Spirulina major PCC 6313: one gene and its partners. The protein of the gene in region 1 binds, or shares a complex with, the protein of each later gene. Links are inferred from orthologs where the notes say so. Each region holds a gene or a part of one and is shown on either strand. Other genes may lie near its edges.

The links.
Region 2: the proteins of ureC (region 1) and SPI6313_RS03135 are in contact, whole or in part, in a crystal structure (PDB 6ZO0), measured with the Sporosarcina pasteurii proteins. The link is inferred for Spirulina major PCC 6313 from one-to-one orthologs. Residues at the interface, in WP_115362090.1 of Sporosarcina pasteurii: Met1, Lys2, Ile3, Asn4, Arg5, Gln6, Tyr8, Ala9, Tyr12, Gly13, Pro14, Thr15, Val16, Gly17, Asp18, Gln19, Val20, Arg21, Ala23, Asp24, Asp26, Trp28, Thr37, Tyr38, Gly39, Asp40, Glu41, Asn43, Gly47, Lys48; in WP_115364121.1 of Sporosarcina pasteurii: Val2, Pro3, Gly4, Glu5, Tyr6, Arg7, Val8, Ala9, Glu10, Gly11, Glu12, Ile13, Glu14, Ile15, Asn16, Arg19, Gly37, Ser38, His39, Ile40, Arg60, Asn62, Ile63, Pro64, Ser65, Gly66, Thr67, Leu84, Gly85, Gly86.
Region 3: the proteins of ureC (region 1) and ureA are in contact, whole or in part, in a crystal structure (PDB 4CEU), measured with the Sporosarcina pasteurii proteins. The link is inferred for Spirulina major PCC 6313 from one-to-one orthologs. Residues at the interface, in WP_115362090.1 of Sporosarcina pasteurii: Lys441, Phe442, Asp463, Pro464, Ser465, Ala466, Ser467, Ile468, Thr470, Pro471, Gln472, Pro473, Met475, Arg477, Gln565, Arg566, Tyr567, Phe568, Leu569, Phe570; in WP_115362093.1 of Sporosarcina pasteurii: Ala6, Glu9, Lys10, Ile13, Ala16, Leu19, Arg23, Asn31, Tyr32, Pro33, Glu34, Val36, Thr40, Met44, Met70, Glu71, Val73, Met76, Asp78, Gln81, Ala82, Glu83, Leu92.

What each region holds. Positions count from the first base shown.
Region 1 is NZ_KV878783.1:2,775,224-2,784,854, reverse strand. Bases 6,777-9,631 are described here. They hold ureC (urease subunit alpha), read right to left. Parts: upstream 9,132-9,631; coding sequence 7,422-9,131; downstream 6,777-7,421. Other genes in these bases: SPI6313_RS12190 (hypothetical protein), read right to left, coding at 9,388-9,631; SPI6313_RS12200 (sterol desaturase family protein), read right to left, coding at 6,777-7,236. Also shown: trpA (tryptophan synthase subunit alpha), read left to right, coding at 1-787; SPI6313_RS12215 (TIGR04168 family protein), read right to left, coding at 1,074-1,988; SPI6313_RS12210 (DEAD/DEAH box helicase), read left to right, coding at 2,319-5,471; SPI6313_RS12205 (SWIM zinc finger family protein), read left to right, coding at 5,562-6,398; more of SPI6313_RS12200, read right to left, coding at 6,412-6,776.
Region 2 is NZ_KV878783.1:678,066-687,807, forward strand. Bases 3,895-6,860 are described here. They hold SPI6313_RS03135 (urease subunit beta), read right to left. Parts: upstream 5,551-6,860; coding sequence 5,239-5,550; downstream 3,895-5,238. Other genes in these bases: SPI6313_RS03125 (histidinol-phosphate transaminase), read right to left, coding at 3,895-4,261; SPI6313_RS03130 (metallophosphoesterase), read right to left, coding at 4,306-5,130; SPI6313_RS03140 (hypothetical protein), read left to right, coding at 5,715-6,323. In the rest of the region: SPI6313_RS03120 (sensor domain-containing protein), read left to right, coding at 648-3,182; more of SPI6313_RS03125, read right to left, coding at 3,146-3,894; SPI6313_RS03145 (citrate synthase), read left to right, coding at 7,005-8,141; cysH (phosphoadenosine phosphosulfate reductase), read left to right, coding at 8,431-9,186.
Region 3 is NZ_KV878783.1:4,219,714-4,229,332, forward strand. What follows is about bases 3,239-6,081. They hold ureA (urease subunit gamma), read right to left. Parts: upstream 4,890-6,081; coding sequence 4,587-4,889; downstream 3,239-4,586. Other genes in these bases: SPI6313_RS18730 (hybrid sensor histidine kinase/response regulator), read left to right, coding at 3,239-4,590; map (type I methionyl aminopeptidase), read right to left, coding at 4,941-5,711; SPI6313_RS18745 (hypothetical protein), read right to left, coding at 5,801-6,081. Outside these bases: SPI6313_RS18720 (ATP-binding protein), read left to right, coding at 1-2,163; SPI6313_RS18725 (response regulator), read left to right, coding at 2,117-2,560; more of SPI6313_RS18730, read left to right, coding at 2,521-3,238; more of SPI6313_RS18745, read right to left, coding at 6,082-6,325; SPI6313_RS18755 (glycosyltransferase family 4 protein), read right to left, coding at 6,658-7,965; SPI6313_RS18765 (HD domain-containing protein), read left to right, coding at 8,562-9,170; acnB (bifunctional aconitate hydratase 2/2-methylisocitrate dehydratase), read left to right, coding at 9,320-9,619.

The DNA of each region.
Region 1 (9,631 bases):
GGTTTCTGAGCGCTTCCAAACCCTGAAAGAAAATAATCAATGCGCCTTAATTCCCTTCATTACGGCGGGTGATCCGGATTTAGAAACCACGGCCCAGGCCTTAAGGGTGCTTGATGCGGCCGGTGCAGATTTGATTGAATTGGGTGTGCCCTATTCTGACCCCCTCGCCGATGGGCCGACGATTCAAGCGGCGGCGACGCGGGCATTACAACGGGGCGTGACGCTGCAAAAGGTGCTGGATATGGTGCGATCGCTCCATGCTGAACTCACCGCCCCGATTATTCTCTTTACCTACTACAACCCGATCTATTTTCGGGGGGTTGATGTGTTTATGGCGCAGATTGCCGAGGCGGGGGTGAAAGGGTTGGTGATCCCAGATTTACCCCTTGAAGAATCCACCGCAGTCCTCGAAAGTGCCACCGCCCACGGCATTGAAGTGATCCTCCTTGTGGCCCCCACCAGCCCCACGGAACGCATTGATGCGATCGCCCAAAAATCCCAAGGCTTCATCTATCTCGTCAGCGTCACAGGGGTAACCGGCGCTCGCACTGAAATCGCCTCCCGCGTCCAAGACCTCCTCCCCCAACTACAAAAAAGCACTCAAAAGCCCGTCGGCGTTGGCTTCGGTGTCTCTCAACCGGAACACGCCAAGCAGTTAAAAGACTGGGGCGCAAATGCGGTGATTGTGGGCAGTGCCGTCGTGAAACGTTTGGCCGAAGGAACGCCAGAGGAAGGCCTCGCCGCGATCGATACCTTTTGCCGCAGTTTGAAAGCGGCGTTAGCGTAGGGCGATCGCTTGATTGTAGTCCACTACCTAATCTACTCTTTTATCTGTGCCATGATGCTAGTCCAGTAGGGTGCGTTAGGCGGCTGCAACCTATGTTATGACTGTAACTCAGCAATCCGCCGTAACGCACCACCTCAGCTAATTCACTATTTTATCTGTGCCATGATGCCAGGGCTTGCGGGCGAAAACGGAGAGGGTGGGATTCGAACCCACGGTAGCTCACGCTACACTCGATTTCAAGTCGAGCGCATTCGACCACTCTGCCACCTCTCCAAGGTGTTTAATATCATAGCAAGCCTTGGACGGTTTGCGGTGTGGGGTAAAGGGGTTCTTGGTGGTGAATCTGTGCCTGTTCATCGACCCAGACGAGATCGGCGGCGGTGACTTGGCCCGCCGTGAGGGTGACGAGGGAAAAATTACGCTGTTGTTCCTGGCCGGTGTTGATGATACGGGGCACACGGGCCGCGTTGAGGTAAAGGGTTTCGGCTTCGGTTTGGGTGATGTCGCGGAGGCGATCGCGCCGATGCCGGAGGGTGTGGTGCATGTGGCCAAAGGTCACGAGGGGGATCGGTTTGCCCTGGGTGCGGGCAAAGGCGATCGCTGCCGCCAAATCCGGATCACCAAAATCACTACCAATCGGCTTCCAATCCCGGCCACAGATCGATTCCGGTTGATTGCCTAGCCCTGTTGGGCCATTGTGGGCGAGAAAAATAATCCGGTCACATTGGGCCCGCTCCACCGCTGCACAGATCGCCCGACTCGACGCTGCGAACCCATCAATCCCATACCGCTCCTGATAAAACTCCGGATTCAGCCAGTGATCCCCGCCCCAGCTAAAAGGCCGCCCCCCCACCACCGACAGATTCAACGCCGGAAAATCCCGCACCCCATAGCCCACATGGGCATCTCCCAACAGCGTCAACTGCTCCTGCACCCGATCTTCAAGGGCGTGATTGTAGGGAGCTTTTTTTCGTCCCCAGGCTGACGCAGTATACCAAGCATCATGATTACCGAGAATCACCGCATAGGGCACGGACAATTCACTCACACAGCGCACGACATCAACCGCCTCATTGCCAAAATCCCCCACAAACAACACCAAATCCACCCCCAGCGCCACCACGGCCGCATTATCCGCCGCTGACCATTGGTCATGCACATCACCAACGATCGCAAGCTTTAGGGAAGTGGAGGGGGTCATGACTCAAGACGGTAGAAGGACAGATCCATATTTTACTGTGGTGGCTCCCTGAAGTTTGAACGAATACAGGGGAAGTCGGAATGGCGCGATCGCTCTCCTGTTCAGAGCACCAAAAATCAGCGATCGCGACCTGGTTGACTGACAAAATTAGCCAGATCCCAGAAAGCCCTCACCCTAGGGGAGAGGGAACTGGAAAAATGGATCGGCTCCCCTCGTCCTCTGGGAGAGGAGTTGGGAGTGAGGGCGATCAACTTTTGTCAGTCAACCCGGCATTGATCTTTTGTCAGTCAACCCGCCATAATGCTTATATTCATTTAATCATCAGAGAAAATGCACGTTCTACATGGAACTTGGATTCCTGAGGATAACAACACCTTTGTTCAAGGGGGAAATTTCTATCTTTGGGTAGAAACGACAAAATCGCAAAGTAGGCGCGATCGCATCCATCCGTATCATTTACAACATAGCAAGCTCACCGATTTTCTGCACCAACAGTTAGGACTAGCTCTCCTCAATCCACGCCAGCCAGAGGCGCAGATTCAACGCTGTTCATTTCTACTCCCCAGCGCTGACCAGCAGCCGCTCCCCTCCCCTGAACTGTCTCGTTATCTAGAACAAGAAAGTGCCGAAGCATTTACGTTGGACTACTGGCAAATCGAAGCCTATCCCACAGGCAAGACTGTCAAAACTGTTGTGCGCGTGCTTAATGATCTGCACTTTCTGGCGTTGCATGGTTTAGCAGAGGTGCAATTGGGATCTGATTTGTGGTTTTGGTATCACTACAGTCAGGGGTTGAAAACACTCTTAATTGAAGAGCAATATATCCCGGCCTTGAAATATCACGAGACCCGCCAAACAAAAACAAAACAGAAGACTGCAAAGACTCTATCGAGCGTTGAAATTTACGGGGGATGGGACTGGGTTGGCGATCGCTACTCACACCATATCGCCCACTTTACCGCCTGTATGCCCGCGATTTGTACGGCAGGATTCGCCACAGAACCGCCCCGCCCCCAATTCCACGATCGCGCCACGCTCCTCCACCATTTTGCTGAATGTTGGCTAACCTCTATTGTTACTCAAACTCCCCGCCCCCAATCCTTTCAAAAAACCTATCAGGGTTCGATTCTTGAGGACTGCTTAACTCAAAACTATATACCCGGATCTCCCGAATCTGTTCAACAGTATCAAGATTGGCAAAATTGGCGCGATCGCCTCGAAAAAAATCACCAAAATTCTGGTTTTTCTCTCTGTTTTCAACTCCACGAACCGGCAAACTCGGAAGATCCGTGGCAGCTTCAGTTTCAAGTAGCAGCCAAGCATGATCCCTCATTACGAATTAGTTTGCTCGACTATTGGCGCTTAAAAGGCAGTCAGAAAGAGATTTTACAACAGCAGTTTGGGGACTCCTTTGAACAATATTTACTACTTGATCTAGGCTATGCGGCTCGAATTTATCCCGACATTTGGCGAGGCTTAGAAACGGATCAGCCCATGGGGATTAGTCTGAATTTGGAGGGGGCGTTTGAGTTTCTGAAAGAATCGGCGTGGATTTTAGAAAGTGCCGGCTATTCCGTGATTGTGCCAGCGTGGTGGACTCCAGAAGGCCGTCAACGGGCCAAAGTCCGTTTGCGAGCCAATGGAGGGTCTAAATCTCCCAGTCAAGCCGACAAAAAAGGCTTTTTCTCCATGGATACCATCGTTAAGTATGACTATGAATTAGCCATTGGCGATCATGTTATTTCTGAGCAGGAATGGCAACAGCTTGTTCAAACCAAAACCCCCTTAATTCAGTTTCGGGGCCAGTGGATCGAATTAGATCCCCAAAAGATGGCCCAGATGTTGGAGTTTTGGAAAACGCAACACCAAGAACATCCTGAACTGAGTTTGCTGGACTTTATGCAACTCACGGCTAAGGCTGATGACAGTGTAGAAGTAGACTGCGATCGCGAAGATTCTCTCGGTCAAATGATGGCACGTTTGCACGATAAAAGCCAACTGGAACTCGTGCAAAGTCCCACCCAATTTCAGGGGGATTTACGCGAATATCAGCGTCGTGGCTTAGCCTGGCTGCAATATCTTGAACAATTAGGACTCAATGGATGTTTAGCCGATGATATGGGGCTGGGAAAAACCGTACAAGTCATTGCGCGATTAGTCCAAGATCAAGAAGAAGCCCAGGCTAATGGGCTGAGTTTTGCGCCCACTCTTTTGATTGTTCCCACTTCTGTTTTGGGCAATTGGCAACGGGAAATTAAGAAGTTCGCCCCGACGCTACGCACAGTCATTCATCATGGCAGCGATCGCGTCAAAACCGATCAAGCCTTTCAAGAACTCTGTGATCAGGTTGATGTTTTGATTACCTCCTATAGCTTGGCTCGTCAGGATTTTAAGCGTTTATCGAGCTTGACCTGGCAGCGAATTGTTCTCGACGAAGCTCAGAACATCAAAAATCCAAAAGCAAACCAAACTAAAGCCATTTTCAAACTAGAGGCACAGTATCGCCTCGCATTAACCGGCACTCCCGTCGAAAATCGCCTCTTAGATTTGTGGTCTATTTTTCAATTTCTCAACCCTGGCTATTTAGGGACGCAAGCTCAATTTCGGCGCAATTTTGAGCTACCGATTCAAAAAGAAAATAGTCTAGTTCAGTCTCAAACCCTGAAAAACTTAGTTGAACCGTTTATTTTACGTCGGCTCAAGACTGATCAAAGCATTATTAAGGATCTACCCAATAAAATCGAGCAAAAATTATTTTGTAACCTCACCCAAGAGCAAGCCTCTCTCTATGCAGCGGTGCTTAAGGATGTCGAACAACAGTTAGAATCCACTGAGGGCATTCAACGCAAAGGACTCATTTTATCGACCTTGATGCGCCTCAAGCAGATTTGCAACCATCCCCGCCAATTTCTCCAAGATAATAGTGAATTCACAGCAGCGCGATCGCATAAACTCAGTCGCTTAACGGATATGGTGGAAGAAGTGATCGCAGAGGGCGAAAGTCTCTTGATTTTTACCCAGTTTCGTGAAATTGCCGAGTCCCTAGATCACTATTTACGCCACCACTGCCACTACAATACCTATGTTCTGCATGGGGGAACTCCTGTTAAAAAACGGGAGCAAATGATCGCCGCGTTTCAAGATCCTGCGACTGAACCGTCAATTTTTATCCTCTCGATTAAAGCGGGAGGGGTTGGGATTACCTTAACGAAGGCGAATCATGTGTTTCACTTTGATCGATGGTGGAATCCGGCGGTGGAAGACCAAGCCACCGATCGCGCCTTTCGGATTGGTCAAGAAAAACATGTTTTTGTCCATAAATTCGTAGCCATCGGGACTTTAGAAGAACGAATTGATCAGATGATTGAGGATAAAAAGAAACTAGCTGGCGCAGTGGTTGGGGCTGATGAATCTTGGCTCACAGAATTAGATAATGATGCGTTTCGGACGCTCATTGCGTTGAGTAAAAATGCGATCATGTAAGGCTTGAGTGATTTCATTTCGTCGCACTTAAACCTTCAAATTTCAACATTCAAAAATACGGTTGGTTCAATCGAATTGGAGTAGGGAACAATGGCACAGATCAGTCGAACATGGTGGGGACAGCGGTTTTTAGCCGCTCTTGAAAAATGTGGCGATCGCGGTCGTCTCCAACGGGGACGTTCCTATGCGAGAAGCAATAAAGTCAAATGTCTTGAGATTGAAGACGGGAAGATTTTCGCGCAGGTTCGAGGTTCAATTAATCCCTATTTCAATGTTTACACAGAACCTCTGTATGATATCCATATTGAATTATCTCCCATTACCCCCGAACAATGGTCAACTGTCATTGCACGGTTAACCTCAAAGGCGAGTTTGATTTCGCGGTTGCTGCTCAATGAAATGCCAGACTCTATTGAAGAACCGTTTCAAGCCTTGGGCTTGCAGCTTTTACCCCACGATTTTTCTGCGGTCTATACACAGTGTTCCTGTCCGGATTGGGGCGATCCGTGTAAACATATTGCCGGTATTTTTTATCGCCTTGCGTTGCAATTAGATCAAGATCCCTTTTTATTGTTTGAGTTGCGGGGTTTATCGCGGGAATCTCTCACGACGGAGCTAGCAAAATCATCCTTAGGCCAAGCACTGACGGCCGAATTACAGGCAGAGGTGCGATCGCCGCTTGCCCGTGAATCATACTATACTCGCCCTCAACTGACATCGGCCTCTCTTGATAACCTGCGTGATTTTTGGCAGGGTGATGAACCTTTACCCACGACGATTTCTCCTCCTCAGCAACCACTGATTGCCGCCATTTTGATCAAAAAAATGGGAGATGATCCAGCATTTTGGCAACGTAGTCATTCATTTGTTGCGGTGATGGCGGATCTTTATGATCGGGTGCGAACGAAAAATAAAGACTGCCTATAATCCAGTGCTGAATTTAACCGGCATCATTAGAGCTGAGATAATTGGTTGGAAAAATGGGGCGGAGCTGTTTTGTGGGTGATTTGAGGGTGTTAAATAGACGATCCCAAAAGTCTTGAATGCCATAGTTTCCCTGAAAAGATGTATGGTGCAGGTCATGAAAATCGGATGAAATGAAGAAAATTGACAGTGAACTGTGACCCTCTAAATTGTAAGCATTACCCACAATAATCCAGGAAAGAATTTGAGTTAAATCATAGCCAAAGATCAAGATAGGTAAAATATCAGTCAGAGTTGTGATGATATATTCAATAAGGCTTTTATGACCAGCAACAAAACTCGATGAATCTTGGAATTCGTGGTGTTTAAGATGAATCTTGAGCCAAGATTTTCGGTGTAATAATCGATGGGAAATGTAGAAGCACAAGTCTGCACAGATGATTCTCATCAAGAACCATCCAAAGTTCAAGAATAGGCTATTCCCTCGATGAACTTCTGGGGCGAGAGTTAGAATAATTAAGGCTGCAATACAAGCCTTGATCTCGCCGAGGATAATTCCATTGAGGGTAAAGGTCGGGAATGATTGTTTTTTGACGGTAACGACTCTGGCACTTAGCTTTTGGGTCAGGGCATGATTTTTTTTGATGCCGTTTTCGATGAGGAAGCCAAGGCTATAAAATGAGAGGGAGCCAATGAGCCAGTACAGCAGAATTTGAGCTATTAAATTCATGTGACTATCTGCCCAAAAATACGCGAATATTTGCTGTAAAAGGGTACAGATAATAGTGACTTTGAAATAAAATTCAATGCTTGGTAAGAAACTAAGAATTTTTCTCATCATTCTATAACAAGTTTTTGGGTCTTTCTCATCTCATGAATTGAGATGCACCCGGCACAATGCCTCATCGATAGCAATTTTCGCATCAATGAGGTACGCATTGGTGCGGTTAACCTCATAAATTAAGAGGATGAATCGTCTTGCCTGTATATTTTATTTGACGGATGCTCGACATGAGCACTGTAGTCTTAAAACAAGAAATAACGTTGGGCCATGGGCAGGGCGATCGCAGGTTCACAGGTGAGTAATTCCCCATCGGCGCGGACTTCGTAGGTTTCGGGGTCTACTTCGATCTGGGGAAGGTAGGCGTTGAGTTTCATGTCCGCCTTGGTGACGGTGCGGATGTTGTGGACGGGGGCGATCATCTTATTGAGGCCGAATTGGCGGGGGATGTCGGCGGCGATCGCTGCCTGGGAGAGAAACGTTAACGAGGTTGCCCCCACTGCGCCGCCAAAACTGCCAAACATCGGCCGCATATACACCGGTTGGGGTGTGGGAATGCTGGCGTTGGGGTCGCCCATTTGGGCCCAGGCGATCAGACCACCTTTAATCACGATTTCCGGCTTGACCCCAAAAAAGGCCGGTTTCCAGAGACAAAGATCGGCGAGTTTACCCACTTCCACCGACCCCACATCGTCGCTGATGCCATGGGTGATGGCAGGGTTGATCGTGTATTTGGCGATGTAGCGTTTGGCGCGGTGGTTGTCGTGGCGATCGCTGTCTTCGCTCAACGCGCCGAACTGGGTCTTCATCTTGTGGGCCGTTTGCCAGGTGCGAATAATCACTTCCCCGACGCGCCCCATGGCTTGGGAATCGGAGGAAATCATACTAAACGCGCCCTTGTCGTGGAGGATATCTTCGGCGGCAATGGTTTCGCGGCGGATGCGGGATTCAGCAAAGGCCACATCTTCGGGAATGCTGCGATCGAGGTGATGGCAGACCATCAACATATCGAGGTGTTCTTCGAGGGTGTTGGTAGTGTAGGGGCGGGTGGGATTGGTGGAGGAGGGGAGGACGTTGGTTTCGCTACAGACCTTGATAATATCGGGGGCGTGGCCACCGCCTGCGCCTTCGGTGTGGTAGGTGTGGATCGTGCGGTTTTTAAAGGCAGCGATCGTGTCTTCCACAAAGCCGGATTCGTTGAGGGTGTCGGTGTGGATCGCCACTTGCACATCAAATTGATCGGCCACGGTGAGGCAGGTATCAATGGCCGCCGGAGTTGTGCCCCAATCTTCATGGAGTTTCAACCCGATCGCCCCCGCCTCCACTTGTTCGACGAGGCCTTGGGGTTGGCTGCTGTTGCCTTTCCCCATAAAACCAAAATTGAGGGGATAGGCCTCGATCGCCTGCAACATCCGAGCGATATTCCACGCGCCGGGGGTGCAGGTGGTGGCGTTGGTTCCCGTGGCGGGGCCCGTGCCGCCGCCGATCATCGTGGTGATCCCCGATGCGATCGCCGTTTCGATCTGCTGCGGGCAAATGAAGTGAATATGGGCATCAATGCCGCCCGCCGTGAGGATATGCCCTTCACCAGCGATCGCTTCGGTACTGGGGCCGATAATAATATCAATATTGTCTTGAATGCCGGGGTTGCCCGCTTTCCCGATCGCCACGATCCGCCCGTCCTTAATCCCCACATCGGCTTTGACAATGCCCCACCAATCCAAGATCAGCGCATTGGTAATCACCACATCCACCGCCCCATCAGCGCGAGAGACGGGCGATTGCCCCATCCCATCCCGAATCACCTTACCGCCGCCAAATTTCACCTCATCGCCGTAGGTGGTAAAGTCCCGCTCCACTTCAATAATCAGGTCAGTATCGGCCAGACGAACGCGATCGCCCACCGTGGGGCCAAAGGTTTCAGCGTAGGCGCGGCGATCCATGCGGTAATTCATCGTCAAATCTCCTCAACGGCAAGCGGGGTAAGCATAGCAAATTAGCCCTAGAGGGTACTGTAGCAAAGAAGGCGATCGGCATCTCCAACGCAAAATAAAAGGATACGCCCGGATGCCAAATCCCCACACCATACCCCCCTTGTCACGCTCGGCTTCAGTACGAGCCAAAAAACCGACAAGTGTTTGTCCTGTCCTGAGGTTCGGGATACGCTGAAACTCGGAAAAGCAAGGTAAAATATCCCCTTTGTAAATACTCTTACGTTACATCTTCACTCACACCTTCGAGAAATGCGATCGCCCCTTTTGCCCAAACATTATTTTCCGCAAAGTGTTCGCCAATTTTAAGTCCTGCTTTTTGTCCACCATTCACAAGTCGTTTGAGGTTCAGGAAGTTTTGACACCGTTGTGGATCTTGTGCTTTGATGAGCTGTGTTTCAACTTCAATCATCTGAGAAACGGTGGCTAGATCCGTCAATGTGGGGTATTTCTGCTGAAGTTGA
Region 2 (9,742 bases), 2.1 Mb from region 1 along the record:
AATGCTCACCGTCACCGACCTTGCGATTACTCCCCCTAACTCTCTTTTGCACAGCGGGATTTTGAGCGTTTCCTCTCTTTGGCAAGCTACTGCTGATCCACAACGTTCTCCGGTTGACCTCACCTGCGTCTAATCCCCCTTTGTCGTCAAGGCAGCGAGCTAGAAGCTCGCACTACAGAGGATGACCACAAGGGTAGGTTGACCTCACCTGCGTCTAATCCCCCTTTGTCGTCAAGGCAGCGAGCTAGAAGCTCGCACTACAGAGGATGATCACAAGGGTAGGTTGACCTCACCTGCGTCTAATCCCCCTTTGTCGTCAAGGCAGCGAGCTAGAAGCTCGCACTACAGAGGATGATCACAAGGGTAGTGTGAGCCTCTGGCTCACTCATACCCCCTCCAGATTCGTAACTTGGGTTATGGATAAGCAGTAGCTTTTGCAAGGGGGGCCGGGGAAATGACGCAAGATGTGAAACGTGAGATCGATCTCTTGATATGAGCGGCAACCCCAAGAGAACGCAAGACTGTAAACGCCGATCAGACTATTTCTGCAATAGGTTGTAAGTTTAATTGATGCTACTGTTTTCCGCTTCTCTCCCTTGCGATTCTGTTTATGACTGTGCGATCACCTCATTTTTGCAGCTTCGACTATGCTCTATGCCGAAATTTTCCAACAGTCCACCGATGCTATTTTTGTCGTCGATGCCGTAACGACGCTGACCATTGACTGTAACCATCGAGCCGTTGAACTTTTTGAAGCCAAATCCAAAACCCAACTTCTGAATAGTGCGGGGCATATTCTCCAAAAAACGCCCTTCAGCCCCAACGAGTTACGTGACATTCAAACCACGATTAACACTCAGGGAATATGGGAGAAAGAGGTAAAATATGTCACGTTGCAGGGGCGGCAATTTTGGGGGGAACTGGTGGCCAAGCAGGTGCAGATCGACGGCCAGGCGATTAATGTGGTGTGGGTGTCGGATATTAGCGATCGCAAAGTCGCCGAGCAACGGTTAGCCCACTACAATCAACAACTTGCCCAAGAGGTGACGCAGCAGTCTGTCGCTTTGCAAACCCGCGAAACCCAGTTTCAAGCCATTTTCGCCCACTTTCCCGTCGGCATTGCGGTGGTCACCCCGCCCCACTACACCTTCAGCCTGGTGAACCCTGCCTTGACTGAACTCCTGGGCTATTCCCCCCAAGACCTGGCGACCTTGGGCATCCGTGATTTGAGCATCCCAGACGATGACGACAGGGAATGGGCACTGCTGCAAGACTGTGTGCGGGGCGATCGCAACACCTACCATCTGGAAAAACGCTACCGCCGCCGTAATGGTCAACCCCTGTGGGTGAACGTGAATACTGCGATCGTGCGCGATGACCACGGCCAGATTCAATGTGGCATGACCATGGTGCAAGACATCACCGCCCGCAAACTTGCTGAACAGGCCCTGGAAACCAGCGAAGCCCGCTATCGCCTCCTGGCCGAAAACATGACCGATCTGGTTTGCCTGCACCAGCCCACGGGGGAATATCTCTACGTCAGTCCCTCCTGCCAGACCTTGCTGGGCTATAGCAGTGACAACATGATTGGCCAGAACCCCTACGATTTTTTCCATCCGGACGACTGTGAGCGGATTCGCCAACATACCCACTACAATGCCCTGGTGAATATTCCTACGCCGATCATCTATCGGATGCGCCACCAAGACGGCCGGTATATTTGGCTCGAAACTCTGACCATCCCGATCGCTGGTGACAATGGCCAGGTGGTGCGCCTGCAAACCACGTCGCGGGATGTGAGCGATCGCGTCCAAGTCCAGCTTCAACTTGAACATGACTCCGTCCACGATACCCTGACGGGCTTGCCCAATCGCACCCTGTTGATCGAGCGGCTCGAATTGGCTCTCAGTCGGGCGAAACGGTATCCTGATCTTCACTTTGCGGTGCTCTTTGTGGATCTTGATCGGTTCAAGGTGATTAACGATAGTTTGGGCCATGTCGCGGGCGATCGCGTCCTCCACTTGGTCGCCCACAAACTCCAGCAGTTAATCCGCGACACTGACATTGTGGGACGGATCAGCGGTGATGAATTTGTGATCTTACTCGAAGCGATCGAAGGGATTCATGAAGTGATCCGAGTCACCGAGCGGATTCTCAATGAGATGACTGTGCCGCTAATCATTGAAGACCGCGAAGTCTTTGTCACCCTCAGCATTGGCATTGTGATCAACTGTACCGCCCATCACCAGGCCTCAGATATTTTGCGAGATGCAGATATCGCCATGTATCGCGCCAAACTCAATGGCAAAGCCCGCTACGAAATTTTTGACCCGATCATGCGCCTTGAAGCTCTCAAGCGGCTGCATTTGGAAAATGGCCTGCGCCAAGCCTTGGAACATCAGGATTTTCTGCTCTACTATCAGCCCATTTTTAAACTCACCGATCAGGAGATTGTCGGGGTAGAAGTGTTGCTGCGCTGGCAACATCCCCAGCGCGGTTTAATCAGTCCGGTGGAGTTTATTCCCATTGCAGAGGAAACCGGGTTGATTGTGCCGTTGGGGTTGTGGGTGGTGCGCAGTGCCTGTACGCAGATGATGGCATGGCGCAGGGCATTCCCGGCTATGGCAGATTTTCGGATTAGTGTGAATCTTTCGGCGCGACAACTCCGGGAGCCGAACTTGGTGAAGCAGATCACTGAAATTCTGAACCAAACGGGTTTGCCGGGCCAAAATTTGGTGCTCGAACTGACGGAAAGTATGTTGGCGGAGGATGAAGAGGGGGTGGTGACGTTGCTGTCGGAATTGCGATCGCACCAGATCGAGATCAGCATTGATGACTTTGGCACAGGCTATTCATCCCTGAGCTATCTCCATCGGTTTCCGATTAATACCCTCAAGATAGACCGTTCGTTTGTGAAGAGAATGCAGGGCGATGCCGATGACAATGCGATCGCCTCAATCATTCTCGCCCTGGCCCAACGCCTTAAACTATCCGTCGTCGCCGAAGGCATCGAAACCCCAACCCAACTGCACCAACTCCAAACCCTGGGCTGCGAAAAAGGCCAAGGCTATCTCTTTGCACCGCCCCTCACGGCTGCGGAGATCACCGCCCGTTTTGACGCTCAATACAGCCCCCACGCCCTCAATCACGATTCCATTCCCGACGTTAATGCCGCCAGATAGGTTTGGAGGCGCACCAACATCCGTTCATTTTCTCCCGGCGAACCGATGGTAATCCGTAGGCCGCCCCCGGTCTGCCGAATGAGCGTGCCTTGGGTTTTCAGGGTTTGGGTGAGGATAACGAGGGCATGGGGATCATCGGGGGTGAAACGCAGATAGAGAAAGTTGGCTGCACTGGGCCAGACGGTGAGGGGGGGAAGGTCACTCAGGGCGGTGTAGAGGCGATCGCGCTCCCGGAGGAGTTCGGGCATGGCGCTGAGGAGCAGATCCCGCTGTTGGAGGGCGAACAGGGCGGCGGTTTGGGTAAAGGCGGGGAGGTTGTAGGGGAGACGGACTTTTTCGAGAATTTGAGTCACGGCGGGAGAGGCGATCGCATAGCCCACCCGCAGCGCCGCCAAGCGAAAGGCCTTGGAAAAGGTGCGCAAAATTACCCAATTGGGATGGGCGGGTAATTCCGCCGCTAGGGTGGTTTGGCTAAATTCAAAATAGGCCTCATCGATCACCACCAGTACATGATCCGGCAAACTTCGCAGCCAATCCAGTTCCGCCTCGGTGAGGGCGTTGCCGGTAGGGGAATTGGGATGCACCATGAACACGACCCGCACCGGATCGACGACCAGCGATCGCGCCGCTGCTAAATCCAGGGAAAAATCCGCCAAGCGTCCCCCGCGCACCACCTCAATCCCCAAGGTTTCCGCAATAATCCCATACATCGAAAAGGTGGGGTCTGCCACAAAAATCGACCCCGCCCCGCCTAAACAGGTGGCGATCAACAGCGATCGGATCAGTTCATCAGACCCATTTCCCAGGGAAATCCAAGCTGGCGCGATCGCATCCGTAGCGGCGGATTCATTGACGTAGGCCGCGATCGCCCCCTTCAACTCCTGATGACTGCCATCGGGGTAGCGGTTCGTGTCCATCTGATTTTGATAAACCCAGGCCAATTTTTCCTTGAGGTCGGCGGGTAAATCGTAGGGGCTTTCGTTGGTGTCGAGAATATCAACGGGAATACTCAATTCCCCGCCAGGGTGGGGAGTGTAGGCCTGGAATTGGAGGAGATCGGAGCGAATAAAATCAAGCATAGTCACGGTGCGACATAGGTGCAGTCTTTTATTTTAGTGGGGGATTATGCCGGATTGAGGGTAAGCACCGTAATTTCAGGGGAACAGTTAAACCGGCCCGGAAAATAACTACCCAGACCCCGATTCACATATAACTGATTCGTCCCCACGTAGTGATGTCCCTGCACCCATTCCCAATGCTGAATCACATGATCGCACTCTTCCCCTAGGGTGGTACTCATCCACCGCGTTACCACCCGTCGCAGCCGCAGCAAAATTTCGGGTAAGGGTTCGCCCGTGGGGAGGACAATTTGACCGCCGTGGGTATGGCCGGACAGTTGTAAATCTACGCGGAAGGGTTGGAGGCGGGCGGCGGAGTCGGGGTTATGGGATAGGACGAGGCGGGGTAGGTTGGGGGGGAGGGAGGCGAGGAGGGTTTGGGGTTGAAAGTCTGACGACCACAGATCTGCTAACCCGATGACGGGGAAATCTGGCCCCCAGGGGTAGGCGATCGCATTCCACAACACCGTTAGACCCGCCGCCTGGAGCGCCTCAATAATCATCTGGCGATAGGGTCGGCCGTGGTTATCGTGATTCCCTAAACTGGCGATCACCCCCCAACGACTGTGCAGGGCTTGCAACTGTTGGGCCAGGGGATGGATCAATTCCGGATCGCGGGTCACGTAGTCCCCCGTGAGCAGGATCAGGTCGGGATCTTCGGCGTTGACTTGGGCGATCGCATCCTGGAGGGTGCGATCGCTCAGGGAATAACCGTCATAGTGCAGATCGGACAGTTGAATGATTTTGCGGTGCTGGAGATGGGGGGCGAGGTCACGGATGGCGATCGTCACCCGCTCGATCGCGATCGCTTCCGTCAGCAAAGGGTACATAGAGCCGTCCTCAGGGATTGATAAAGTTGCTGGCTCCCCTCTCCCTCCACCTGGGAGAGGAGCTAGGGGTGAGGGCTTACTGTGCGATTAACTCAGCATCGCTGACGGTTAACGGTTGAGCGTTCCATTCACCCGACCATTCAAGCCATACACTTCCCGATCGCCCACCAAGGCCACCAATTCCACTGCCTTTTCATCCCCTGGCTCAAACCGTACCGCCGTCCCGGCTGGAATATTGAGCCGCATCCCCCAAGCCGCCTCGCGATCAAATTTGAGGGCAGCGTTCACTTCGTAAAAATGAAAATGGGAACCGACTTGAATGGGGCGATCGCCTTGATTGGCGACGCTGAGCGATCGCGTTTCGCGGCCCTCATTTAAAACGATGTCGCCCGCTTCGATCAAAAGTTCACCCGGAATCATGCTGCTCTCCTGCCTCGGTATAAATGGGTTGATCTGACCCGATGGATCACTATTGTTTGCTTCTCAGTGTAGCGAATTGGATGTTGTAGACTGTGCGAATCCGACCGCTGGTGTCATGGAATTCAGCGTAGAATAGACAGCATTTCACGTTTAAGGGTGTCGAGATGGTGAAGCGATCGCAGTGGATTATATTTAGCTTGGGCATCGCCTTCATTGTGGCGATCCCCACCTGGCTCCCCCTCACCCCTTTGGCCGTCACACCCTTTGGCCTCGACGAAATTAGTCAGGTGTTATCGCTGCTGTTCATTATCGCCTTACTCCTGGAACGCTCCCTAGAAATTTTTGTCACCACTTGGCGCGATCCCGATGAATTAGCCTTAACCGTTGCCCTCAACGAAGCCCAAGCTGCCCTCACCGCTTGCCAACAATCGGATTCCCCCCATCCTGATACCCTCAACGCGGCGATGACTCAGGTGCAAACCCTCCAAAGAAAGCGATCGCACTACCGCGCCGAAACCACCCGAATCGCCCTCTGGTCAGCCCTGATCCTCGGCCTTTTAATCAGTGCGAGTGGGGTGCGATCGCTCGCTCTCCTCGTGGATCTCGAAGCCGTGCAACCCTTTCAGCAACGGTGTATAGAACTGGTGGATGTTTTGCTCACCGGTGGCCTCATTGCCGGGGGCAGTGACGGCGTACATAAACTACTCCAAGTCGTCACCAACTTCCTAGAGGCCACCAGCGATCGCGTCAAAAACAACACCCCCCATTCATAAATGATTCATCCTTAAACCCATCTGCGCCGGGGGGAAAGTTAGCGTTATTAATGACTAAAAAATAGGGTATTCCGTCGTTAAGCGCAGTTATTCATTACCCTCACCCCCAACCCCTCGCCCCGTGGGCGAGGAGCGTCTGATTTGTACGTGATGATTGCTGCACAAGCTATAAGAGACTGTTTAAAAAGTTAAACTCAGATCCACATCATGAGCCTCACTCAATGGAAACAAGGATCTTAAGCCCCTTGCCTCTCTTTCAAGACACTTTTTAAACAACCTCTAAGCGCAGTCACTCATCATCTTGACCTACATTGACACCATCACCGACCGGAGCATTTAACAACGACTTTGAACCTGAAACGATTCAATTTTGATACTTCAAAACGTGCGATCGCTCCTCACCTATTCATGGCAACCACCCAGAGGATCTCCATCACTCAAATAGCCCCATCGTCAGAGAATTTATCCTCAACCCAAGACCTTCAAACACTGCATTCATACCAACAGAATTACGGAGAATTCTTGCACTAGGGTCAACTAAATTGCAGTTTTGTATCACTCACCACACTTTACCGAAACACCGGGTCGGAATCTTGAAATTAATCCACCCATTCACCACAGAGTCTCAGTTATAGGGTAAGTTAACGTCAGAAGATTTTTGCTCGTTTATAGGGAAACGCTATGACCGCTTGTGAATATATCCCTGGCCTAGAGAACGTGCCAGCGGCCCAATCTGCCATTAGCTACGTCGATGGCAAACAAGGAATCTTAGAATATCGTGGGATTCCGATTGAAGCCCTGGCCCAAAAAAGCACCTTTTTAGAAACGGCCTATCTCTTGATCTGGGGTAAGCTTCCCACGGCGGATGAACTGAATGCCTTTGAAACGGAAATTCGGTTTCATCGTCGGATTAAGTATCGGATTCGAGACATGATGAAATGTTTTCCAGAGTCTGGGCATCCGATGGATGCACTGCAAACCTCCGCAGCAGCCTTGGGACTCTTCTACTCACGGCGGGCCTTGAATGATCCCCAGTACATTCGGGAAGCGGTGGTGCGGTTGTTGGCGAAAATCCCCACGATGGTGGCAGCGTTTCAACTGATGCGCAAAGGGAACGACCCGATCCAGCCCAATGATGATCTGGACTATTCCACCAACTTTCTCTATATGCTGACGGAACGGGTTCCGGATACGATCGCCGCTCGCGTGTTTGATGTCTGTCTCTTGCTCCATGCTGAACATACGATCAACGCTTCGACCTTTTCGGCCATGGTGACGGCTTCAACGATGACCGACCCCTATGCGGTGGTGGCTTCGGCGGTGGGAACCTTGGCAGGGCCGCTCCACGGCGGCGCGAATGAGGAGGTGATCGAGATGCTGCAAGAAATTGGCTCGGTGGACAATGTCAAAGCCTATGTGGATGATTGCGTGACGAACAAGAAGCGGATTATGGGGTTTGGCCACCGGGTTTATAAGGTCAAAGACCCACGGGCAACGATTTTGCAAGGTTTGGCAGAGCGATTGTTTGAACAGATGGGCCATGATCCGTTTTATGATATTGCGATCGAACTGGAAAAAGAGGTGGAGTCGCGCCTCGGCCAGAAGGGGATCTATGCCAATGTGGATTTCTATTCCGGGTTGGTGTATCGCAAGTTAGGGATTCCGACGGATTTGTTTACGCCGATTTTTGCGATCGCACGGGTCGCCGGTTGGTTAGCCCATTGGCGCGAACAATTGGACGCGAACCGGATTTTCCGCCCGACGCAAATCTACAAAGGCGAACATAATCAGCCGTACTTGATGATCCAAGACCGTTAGGGCCCACAGGGGGTCTTTTTCCAGGGATTGAAGGGGTCACTGGGTCGGATGTTACCACCCTGTTCCCCACTTTTCGGGTTGGATAATCAGTGTACACTGAGAAAACTTGTGAATTCAGATCAACCCCATGGGCGATCGCCCTCATCATGCCTCAGTCTTGTCATGGTTCGGTGGGGCAACAGGGTTGCGATCGCTCCCAAAAAACCAAGATTGCAGCCATGCTCACCGTTTTGTTCCCCGCTGCCTAGCCCCCAGCCCGACCGTTTATTGTGCTATCTCAGACTTGCTTATGACCGTCACCGCCCCCTCTCCCAACCTCAACCTAGACGCGCTGAACTCCCAATTTGAGCGAGCCACAGCCCAAGACATCGTCACCTGGAGTGGACAAACCTTTGGCAGCGGTGCCGTCATGAGCACCAGCTTCGGCATCCAAGCCGCCGTCATGCTCCACCTCGTCACCTCCATCATTCCCAACATTCCCGTCATCTGGATTGACACCGGCTATCTGCCCCCAGAAACCTATCGCTTTGCCGAAGACCTCCAGCAACGCCTCCGTCTCAACCTCAACGTGTACCAATCCACCCTTTCCCCCGCCCGCATGGAAGCCCTCCACGGCAAACTCTGGGAACAAAAAGACCTCGAAGCCCTCAACCGCTACGACCAGATTCGCAAAGTAGAACCCATGCAACGGGCACTCCAAGACCTCAACGCCACCGCTTGGCTCGCCGGCCTTCGCAGCAACCAAACCCAACACCGCCGCACCCTCAACTTTGTCAACCGTCAAGGGGATTTACACAAAATCCTGCCGATTTTGACCTGGAACGCCAAAGACATTTATGACTATTTGATGCGCCACAATTTGCCCTATCATCCATTTTTTGATCTGGGCTATACCACCGTAGGCGATTGGCATTCGAGTCGGCCCTTGATGGATGATGATACCCACGAGCGCGACACCCGCTTTCAGGGCATGAAACAAGAATGCGGCCTCCATTTACCCCAGACCGCCGGTGAAGCCGAAAGCCTTGACTCTAGTAGCTTGTAAATAGAGTTTTTAACAGCCTGTGCGAGTCAGAGAGCGACGGCCCATACATAACGTGCCAATGTTGACCTAGCCTACATATCCCCTGGATGATTAGGGCAGCGAGCGAGACGCTCGCACGACAGAGGATCTTAAGCCCTGACAGATACGAAATCCGGTCAAGAAAAACCCAAGCTTTTTGGAGATAAGTTTACGAAAATAGTGCGGGAGTCTGAAAGCCCCGTCAATTGATTGCGGGGATGAAAAACGACACGAGCGACTTTAGTCGCCCTCCTTGGGCCAGTCGTGTTAGGTTGATTATTTTAGATTTCAAACGTCGAAATGTGAACGGGTTAGTTTGCGATCGGCATCGGGCTGAGTCAACGAACCCTGGTCCGCCAAGAACTGAAGTTCTTGGCTCATAGCAAAAGTGGACTAAAGCCCACTCTAGAACCCGTTTTAACGGGTTTTCGCTCTGAGGCGGAGATTTTAATCCCCGACTAGATGGTCGTGTGAGCCTCTGGCTTACTCCTGCCAGAGCCAGACTCGCAACTTGATTTATGGATCAGCAGGAGTCCAA
Region 3 (9,619 bases), 1.4 Mb from region 1 along the record:
ACGCAGCGGCTGTTGGGCTTGACCCCGGAGGATCTCCTGGGACAATGCCTTGAAACGCTCCTAGATGTGGTGCAGATGGAGCAAATTCAAGCGGGCTTACGGTCTGTAACCCTTGACCCCATTAATCCGAGCAAAATCTGGATTCGTCGCCAAGGGGATGAGTATGGGGTGTTTGATGCGGTGTTTTATCGCACGGCGGATGGGGTGTTGGTGATGGAGTGTGAACCGGCGATCGCCCTGGAAAATATTCCCTTCCTCAGCTTCTATCACCTGGCGAAATCCTCGATCAATCGCATCACCACCACCACCAATCTCCACGATTTTTGTCACATCATTGTCCAGGAAGTCCGCAACCTCACAGACTTTGACCGGGTGATGCTCTATCGGTTTAACGAAGATAACCACGGTGAAGTGTTAGCCGAAGCGAAAATTGAAGAACTGGATTCCTATTTGGGGCTGCATTTCCCGGAATCGGACATTCCCGCCCCGGCCCGCCAACTGTTTCTCTCGAACTGGATTCGGGCCATTCCCGATGTCACGGCGGAACCCGTGCCCCTCTATCCCACCCTCCATCCCGAAACCCAGCAGCCGACGGATCTCACCCTTTCAATTCTCCGCAGTCCCTTTTCCTGCCACATTGAGTATCTGAAAAACATGGGGGTGGGGGCATCGTTGACGATTTCTCTGATTAAAGATGATCGGCTGTGGGGCTTGATTGCCTGTCACCATCGCACCCCGAAACAGATTTCCTATGAACTGCGCAAGGCCTGTGAATTTTTAGGGCGGGTGATTTTTGCAGAACTGTCTACCCGTGAGGAGGAGGCGGATTATCGCTACCGGATTAAGCTGGCGAGGGTGCAGGCGGATCTGATTGAGGCGATGTCTGATGCCGATGATTTTATTGCGGGTTTGGTGAAAACGCCGACGCTGCTGCTGGATTTGGTGAAGGCGACGGGGGCGGCGATTTATTTTAATAATCAATGGACGCTGGTGGGGCAAACTCCGGCCCGGGAAGATTTGGAGGGGTTGGGGCAATGGTTGACGAAAGCGATCGCGGATGATGTGTTGGTCACTGATTCGTTGCCGTCGATCTATTTTGACGCGGAACGGTTTAAGGGTTTAGCCAGTGGCTTGTTGGCGATTCCGTTGGCCCAACGCAGTTTTGTCATGTGGTTCCGCCCAGAAGTGCTGCAAACGGTGAATTGGGGGGGAAACCCTCAGCAGGCGTACCATGTGGAGGAACATGAAGGCGAGGTGAAACTCTGTCCGCGTCAATCCTTTGAGTTGTGGAAAGAGACGGTGAAGCTGACGGCGTTGCCCTGGCAGCAAGATGAGGTGCGGGCGGTGCTGGAATTGCGCAAGGCGATCGTCAATAATGTGCTGCGCCAAGCGGAAGAGTTAGCCCTGTTGGCGCAGGATTTGGAACGGTCGAATGCGGAACTGAAAAAGTTTGCCTATGTGGCCTCCCATGATTTGCAAGAGCCGCTCAATCAGGTGGCGAACTATGTGCAGTTGTTGGAAATGCGCTATGACGAGGTGCTTGACCAAGATGCTAAGGATTTTATTAATTTTGCGGTGAATGGGGTGAGCTTGATGCAAACCTTGATTGATGATGTGTTGGCCTATTCCAAGGTGGATTCGCGGGGGATTGAGTGCGAGTCGGTGGAGGTGCAGGATGCCATTGAGCGGGCGATCGCCAATGTCCGGAGCCGGATCGGGGCCACCCATGCCGAAATCACCTGGGATGATATGCCGGTGGTGATGGCGGACCCCACGCAACTGATGCAACTCTTTCAAAATCTGATCAGTAATGGGATTAAGTTCCGTTCACCGGATACAGTGCCGCAGATTCATGTGGGGGTAGAACGCCAGGAAGATGTGTGGCTATTCACGGTGCAGGATAACGGCATTGGCCTCGATGTGCAGTTTGCCGATCGCATCTTTGTGATTTTCCAACGCCTGCACACCCGTGATGAATACGATGGCTCTGGGATTGGCTTGGCAATCTGTAAAAAGATTGTTGAAGGCCATCGGGGCCAAATTTGGGTAGAGTCTGAGCTTGGAAAAGGCACTACATTTTATTTCACTCTGCCTGTGGAGGATCGCGATCGTCACCATGTCAACCGACGCAAAACGCAAAACTATTTTGTTAGTGGACGATAATCTTGGCGATATTCGCCTGATTCAAGAGGCGCTCAAAACGAGTACCCTTGACCTTGACATTGTCATTGCCCGCGATGGGGTCGAAGCGATCGCCCAGTTACGTGGCCTCGACGATTACCCCATCGTACACCCGGACTTGATCTTGCTAGATCTCAACTTGCCCCGAAAAGACGGGCGGGAGGTTCTGGCTGAGATTAAAACTGATCCTGCCTTAAAACGCATTCCCGTTGTTGTACTGACGACATCACGCCATGAAGATGACATCATCAATAGCTATGATCTCCATGTCAACTGCTATATTTCCAAATCACGTAATTTGAGCCAATTGTTCAAAATTGTGCGGGGGATTGAAGAATTTTGGTTAGAAACTACGACCTTACCCCCCAACATTCACTAAAGACGGGCCACGGTACAATTCTGCTGATTGAAGACAGTTTGGCCGATGCTCGCCTCCTCCAAGAAGTGTTGCGGGGCAGTCCTTTATCCAACAGTCGTTTTCTCCATGTGCAACGCCTCCAAGCGGCCACGACGCTCCTAGACCAGGCAGAACAAGAAGCGATCGCCGTCGTGCTCTTAGATCTCACCCTTCCGGATAGCTACGGCCTCGCCTCCTTGGATACGATCACTCACCATGCACCCCAGTTGCCGATTGTGGTGTTGACCAACACCAACGATGATCAACTGGCGCTGCAAGCGGTGCGCCACGGAGCTCAGGACTATCTGATCAAACGGCAGATTAACGCGGAAATGTTGAGCCGGGCGGTTCATTATGCGATCGAGCGCAAGCAAGCCGCCGAAGCCCTCCGGATCGCCAAAGAAACCCTAGAATTGCGGGTCAGCCAACGCACGGCCGAATTGAAAGCCGCCAATGAATCCCTCCAGCAGGAAGTGGCAGGGCGGCAGCACATTCAAGAGCGGCTCACCTTGGCGCAACAGGTGGGCAAAATCGGCACGTTTGAATGGATTTTAGAGACAGATCAGGTGTTATGGACGGCGGAATTAGAGGCTCTGTATGGGGTCCAGCCGGGGGAGTTTGGCGATCGCCACCACACCTGGCTCCAACGCATCTACCCTGAAGATCGCCCCCGTCTTCAACAGGCGATCGACAACACCCGCCAGCGTCATATTGGCCTCAATCTCGAATTTCGGATTCACTGGCCGGACAATACACTCCATTGGATCGCCGTCACCAGCACCGTTTTTCCGGCCGGTGACGGCAAACCCCAACGCCTGATCGGTCTCCATATGGACATCACCGAAAAAAAGCAACTCGAAGCCCAGTTTCTCCGGGCCCAACGCCTCGAAAGCTTAGGCACCTTAGCCAGCGGCATTGCCCACGACCTCAACAATATCCTCACCCCGATCCTCTCCGTTGCTCAACTGCTGCCCCTCAAACTGCCCAATCTCGATGCCCAAAATCTCAATCTTTTGAATATTCTGGAAACTAGTGCTCGCCGGGGGAGTGAGTTGATCAAGCAAATTTTGTCCTTTGCGCGGGGCATGGAAGACAAGCGGATTTGTCTGCAAGTGGGCCATCTGCTCACGGATATTCAGCAGATGATTCGCCAAACCCTGCCTAAATCCATTGAAATTACGATGGATCTGGAGCGAGATTTATGGATGGTGAATGGGAATTTAACCCAGTTGCATCAGGTGTTGATGAATCTCTGTGTGAATGCCCGCGATGCGATGCCGTTGGGGGGCACGCTGCAAATGACGGCGATGAATTGGATCGTGGATGAGGGGTTAGCGCGGCAGCATTTTGATGCGATCGCAGGCCCCCATGTGCAAATCACCATTGCCGACACCGGCATGGGGATTGCCCCCGAACTTCTGCCGCGTATTTTTGATCCCTTCTTCACCACCAAAGAAATCGGCAAGGGTACAGGCCTTGGTCTTTCGGCGGTCTTGGGCATCATTAAAAGTCACGGGGGATTTATTGATGTCCACAGTGCCGCCCAAGGGGGCAGTACCTTTATTGTCTATCTCCCGGCCCATATTGCCCTTTCTGAGCAGTCGGAAGCGGCGGGCGTAGTGCCTGTGGGTAACCAGGAGTTAATTTTGGTGGTGGATGATGAAGAGGTGGTCTGTGATGTGATCAAAACGACCCTCGAAACCTATCACTATCGCGTCCTCACCGCCAACCATGGCCTCGCGGCGATCTCCCTGTATTCTGAGCATCACCGCAGCATCCAGGCGGTGGTGATGGACATCATGATGCCGATTATGGATGGGCCCGCGACGCTGCCTCTGTTGCAGCGGATTAACCCGGAGGTGATTGCGATCGCCACCAGTGGACTCAACTCCAACGAAGCCGCCCAAACTGCCAAACAACTAGGGTTTAAAGCCTTCCTCCCCAAACCGATCAACATCAACAATCTGCTCAACACCCTCCACAGTTGCCTCGTCCCCCGCCACGATCCTTAACGGATCGGATCATGCACCGTGACCAACTTCGTCCCATCGGGAAAGGTCGCTTCCACTTGCACCTCCGGAATCATTTCCGCAATCCCCTCCATCACATCAGCACGGGTGAGGATGGTCGTGCCTGCGGTCATCAGTTCTGCCACGCTGCGCCCTTCGCGGGCCCCTTCGAGGATCGCCGCCGTCAGATAGGCCACCGCTTCGGGGTAATTGAGCTTTAATCCCTTCGCTTTGCGCCGCTCAGCCAGGAGGGCCGCGGTGAAAATCAATAATTTATCTTTTTCCTGGGGGGTGAGTTGCATAGGGGCGTTCTCGATAACTGGAATTCAACGGGTGGGTGGGAGGCCTGTTGCTTAATCATCAGCGGGGCGCGTCAGAATTTCAACCCCCGTTTCGAGGATTGCGATCGTATGTTCAAACTGCGCCGAGAGTTTGCGATCCTTCGTGAGTGCCGTCCAACCATCGGCCTGTACCTGGGCTTCCCATGTCCCTTCATTAATCATCGGCTCAATGGTGAACACCATGCCGGGGCGGAGTTTTTTCCCTTTGCCCCGCGTGCCATAGTGGGGAATTTGCGGGGCGGTATGAAAGACCCGGTTCACGCCATGGCCGACAAAATCCCGCACCACGGAAAATCCATGGGCTTCGGCATGTTCTTGAATGGCCGCGCCAATATCTCCCACTCGTCCACCGGGCTGCACGGCTTCAATCCCGCGTTGCAAGCATTCTGCGGTTACTTCAACGAGTTGTTTGGCAAGGGGGGACGGTTCACCCACAAAGAAGGTGCGGGAGGTGTCTCCGTAGTAGCCGTCGAGGATCGGGGTGACATCAATATTGATGATGTCGCCATCTTTGAGAATTTCAGTGACGCTGGGAATGCCGTGGCAGATTACCTCGTTGATGCTGGTACAAATGGATTTCGGAAAGCCGTGATATCCCAGGGGGGCGCTGATGGCTCCATGGGCTTGGGTCCAGCGTTCCGCTTCATCATTTAGTTCAAGGGTGCTGATGCCGGGTTTGACCATCGGGGCGAGGTGGTCTAGGAGTTGGGCAGCCAGTTTGCCGGCTTCCCGCATTTTGGCAATTTCACGTTTTGAGAGTAAAACGATGCGATCGTTTCCCATAGACTCGTTTGAGCGGATTGCTAAAAGTGTTTCGTTCTTTATCGTGACAGATTGTGGAAATTCTGGGGACTGAATCTACTGCATGGGGTTTAGAGGTGTAAGTCCAGATGAACAATGTAACACCCTAACATCAAGTTACCCGACCAGAGTTCATATTCAATTTGGATGCGATCGGGCAAGGGATAGCCGGAGACAACGAGCCGCCGGGTGAAATTTCGTAACCGGATCGCGCTGTGTAGGTGGTCGGTTTCATCGTGGAGCCAGTACCGGGAGGTTCCGTAGACTCCGTTGGCCCAATGGTGACGATAGCCCAGTTGACTCCGCCCCTGGAGGGTCATTAACACCCGTTGGGAGGAAAATTCAAACCAGAGGAGTCCGGCTTTTTGGGGGTCTGGGGCTGCGGTGAAGTCTTCGCCGGTGCGGGGAAAGACGGGGTGCTTGAGGAGAAGATGAAAACAATCGCGGTCTTTTTGATAGAGCGTTGCATAGGTGTCAAACGCTGACCAGAGGGGGAGATTGGTCGCCACGAAAGACAGCGAGACTGGACAGCGGTAGTGGGTCAACATAGAGGCAGGATCGTCAAGGGTGCGGCTTTCCTTCACGATACCTTGCATTTTGAGGCATCAATGACTTCGCAACGGAGGTGTTACAGGTCTTTGGGCAAATTAACAGAAAATCACTTGCGTTTTTTTGTTCAATCCCATACAATGAGTAACTGTCGCTGAAATTTCAATCCTCAGTAGCTCAGTGGTAGAGCGGTCGGCTGTTAACCGATTGGTCGTAGGTTCGAATCCTACCTGGGGAGTTTAACCGTTTCAATATTAATCATTCCGATTGTGCTCGGTTTGCTGGGCTATATCGGGTCTGCATCCTGTTGGTGCGAATTATTCTGGGGTAGGGGCTGGAGTGCGATCGCCCCCCTCGCAGTCTGATCGTCCATTCAGTCTTAATCTTGGGTGAGCACTTGCCAGTAGGCCTGGGCGATTTTGCTGGGGGTGTAGTGTTGGTCGAGGTAGTCCCGCCCGGATTGACCGAGGGTTTTGACGAGTTTAGGGCTTTGGGAGAGTGTCCGAATATAGTGGGCGAGTCCGGCGGCATCGCCACTTTCAAAGGCTTGGCCGCAGTGGGCTTCGTGGAGGATTTTGCGGAGGTAGGAGTGGGATTCGCAGATGGCGGCGACGGGGCGACCGGCGGCGAGAATGCCATAGAGTTTGCTGGGGGCAACGAGGCCTTCGAGACCGGGGCTGATGCTGACGAGGGAGAGGTCGCAGGCAGTGAGGGAATAGGGGAGGATTTCTTTGTCTTGGTAGGGGAGGAAGCGGCAGCGGGTCAGTTGCGATCGCGCCACTCGTTCCACACAGGCCCGCAGTTGTGCGCCTCGTCCAATGAACAGGAATTGAATCGGTTCATCGCGCAGTAACTCCGCCGCCCGTAAAATCGTGTCGAGGTCGTGGCAGCGTCCGAGGTTGCCGGAATATTGCACCGTGAAGGTGTTCACACAGTCATAATGTTGCGCAAACCAATTGTGCGTTTTGTCCATGGGCACGATTAATTGAGGATCGGCCCAACTAGGGATCACGCTGATTTTGGCTTTGAGATGAGGGGCTTTGGCCAAGACGCGATCGCGCATTGAAGAACTCAGCACAATAATCTGATCCGCTTGTTGCCAGATTTGCATATTGAGCCAATTCCACAGGCGCACCAGCCAATGTCGAGAAGACACCATCTTCAATGCCACCGCCACATCGGGATACAAATCATACAGCAGGCAAATGTAGCGGAGCCTGAGTAACCGATTCGCCAAATATCCCAGCACCGGCAAATAGGGCGGCTCACTGGTCACCACCATCACATCTCGATGGCGAGCCACCCGGATCAGGTGCATGGCGGTGCGCATACAGAACAAGAGACCATTAATTGCTCGACCTCTAACCCGCAAGGGCCAAGCTCGTGAGGCCCGCGATCGCTGCACTTCCACCTGTTGATTCGCTTCTCGTTTGGGGGCAAACTCCCGATCAAAGGCATAGCCCGGTTGCCCCGTAAATATACGCACATTTAACCCCATCCGACTCAAATGCACCGCCAATTCTGCAATCAGTTGCCCCGTGGCGGCATAGTCCGGCGGATAAAACTGAGTCACAATCAAGACGCGGCGATAAGCACCCGCCACAAATGGAGAGGCGGACTGAGATGAGGGGGAGGCGGGAGAGGCGGGTAATGAATTCGGTAGATGAGACTCGGTATGGTCTAGCATGCGATGATTAAGCAGTCCAAGGGCTGGAAGTTTTAGGATAGTTCATGGCGAGGAGGAATCTTGTTGGGATCACATCAAAATCAGCATTAATCTCCTCAGCATCTCACCATTGGCAACCATCCTTCAGTTCGGCTGATCCTGTCTCACGTTTCCAAGTACAGATCAAGACTTTTCAGGACACTCAAAAGTTGCCATCAATTCACCACGACTCCATTCACCACCCGTGCAATCTTTGCTGTAGGTTAGCCATGGTGCTTTGCTATCTCCTAGATAACCTAAGGGTTTTCCATTTCACAAGGGAAAATTTACAGAGAGATCAATGTGTGAATACTAACAGTGTTTTCAGCCACAGTGTTTCCAGAGTAGGCAATATGATGATAGACTATAATTCCTAAATGATTAAGGGCGTGTAGCTCAGTGGATAGAGCACCAGATTCCGGTTCTGGGTGTCGGGAGTTCGACTCTCTCCACGCTCGCTTCAAGAATAGCAAGGTTAGAGTTCAGTGAGTTTGACCCACTGGCTCTTTTTTTTGGGGTCAAGGCTCAGGGGCCGGCGGCTCGTTAAGATAGGGGCTGTGTTGCTGGAGCATGGCTAAATGATGTCTTTATTGCCGGTGGGATTGGAGCCGCGCTTGATGGCTCAGATGCGGTTTATTGTGGAGATCGATCGCCTCAAGACGGTGTTGCGTCAAACGAGCTTGGCGGATGGGTCGCGGCGGGAGAATAGTGCTGAACATTCCTGGCATTTGGCGCTGATGGCGATCGCGCTGGCGGACTATGCACCGCCGGGGGTGGATTTGCATCGGGCGATCGCGCTCTTGCTCGTCCATGACGTGGTGGAAATCGATGCGGGGGATACCTTCTGCTACGATCTGGCGGGCAATGCCGATAAGGCGGCACGGGAACAGGCTGCGGCTGATCGCATTTTTGGCCTGTTACCGAAGGATCAATCTCAACAGTATCGCGATCTGTGGGATGAGTTTGAGGCGGGGGAGACGGTGACGGCCCAGTTTGCGATCGCCCTGGATCGCCTCCAACCGTTTTTGTTGAATTTGGCCAACCATGGGGGAACTTGGCGGGAGCACGGCATTGATGAGGCGCGGATTCGCGATCGCATGGCTCCGGTGGCGCGGGTATCGCCGGAACTGGGGGGGATGGTGGAGGCAGCGATCGCCCAATGTCGGGCGGCGGGGGCGATCGTTTAAGGCAGAAGGCAGAATCGAAAATTCTGGCAATTCTTGACATTTGGGATCGCCTCAATCAACCCGACCGGCCAGAGAACGATTAAAGTGATCAGTGAGGATAAACTGTCCTCCATCGCTGTATTCACCCCATCTAGATTGAGGAGACCTTGATGCTTGAAGCCTATCGCAACCATGTGGCCGAACGCGCTGTTCTGGGCATTCCGCCCCTCCCCCTCACTGCCGCCCAAACCACAGACCTGTGCGAACTGCTGAAGAATCCGCCCGCAGCCGAAAAAGAAGAATTGTTGATGTTGCTACGCGATCGCGTTCCCCCCGGTGTGGACGAAGCCGCCTATGTGAAAGCAGGATTTTTAACCGGCATTGCCAAAGGCGAGATCCCCTGTCCGCTCATTTCCAAACAAGGCGCGATCGATCTCCTCGGTACGATGGTGGGCGGGTATAACGTGCAA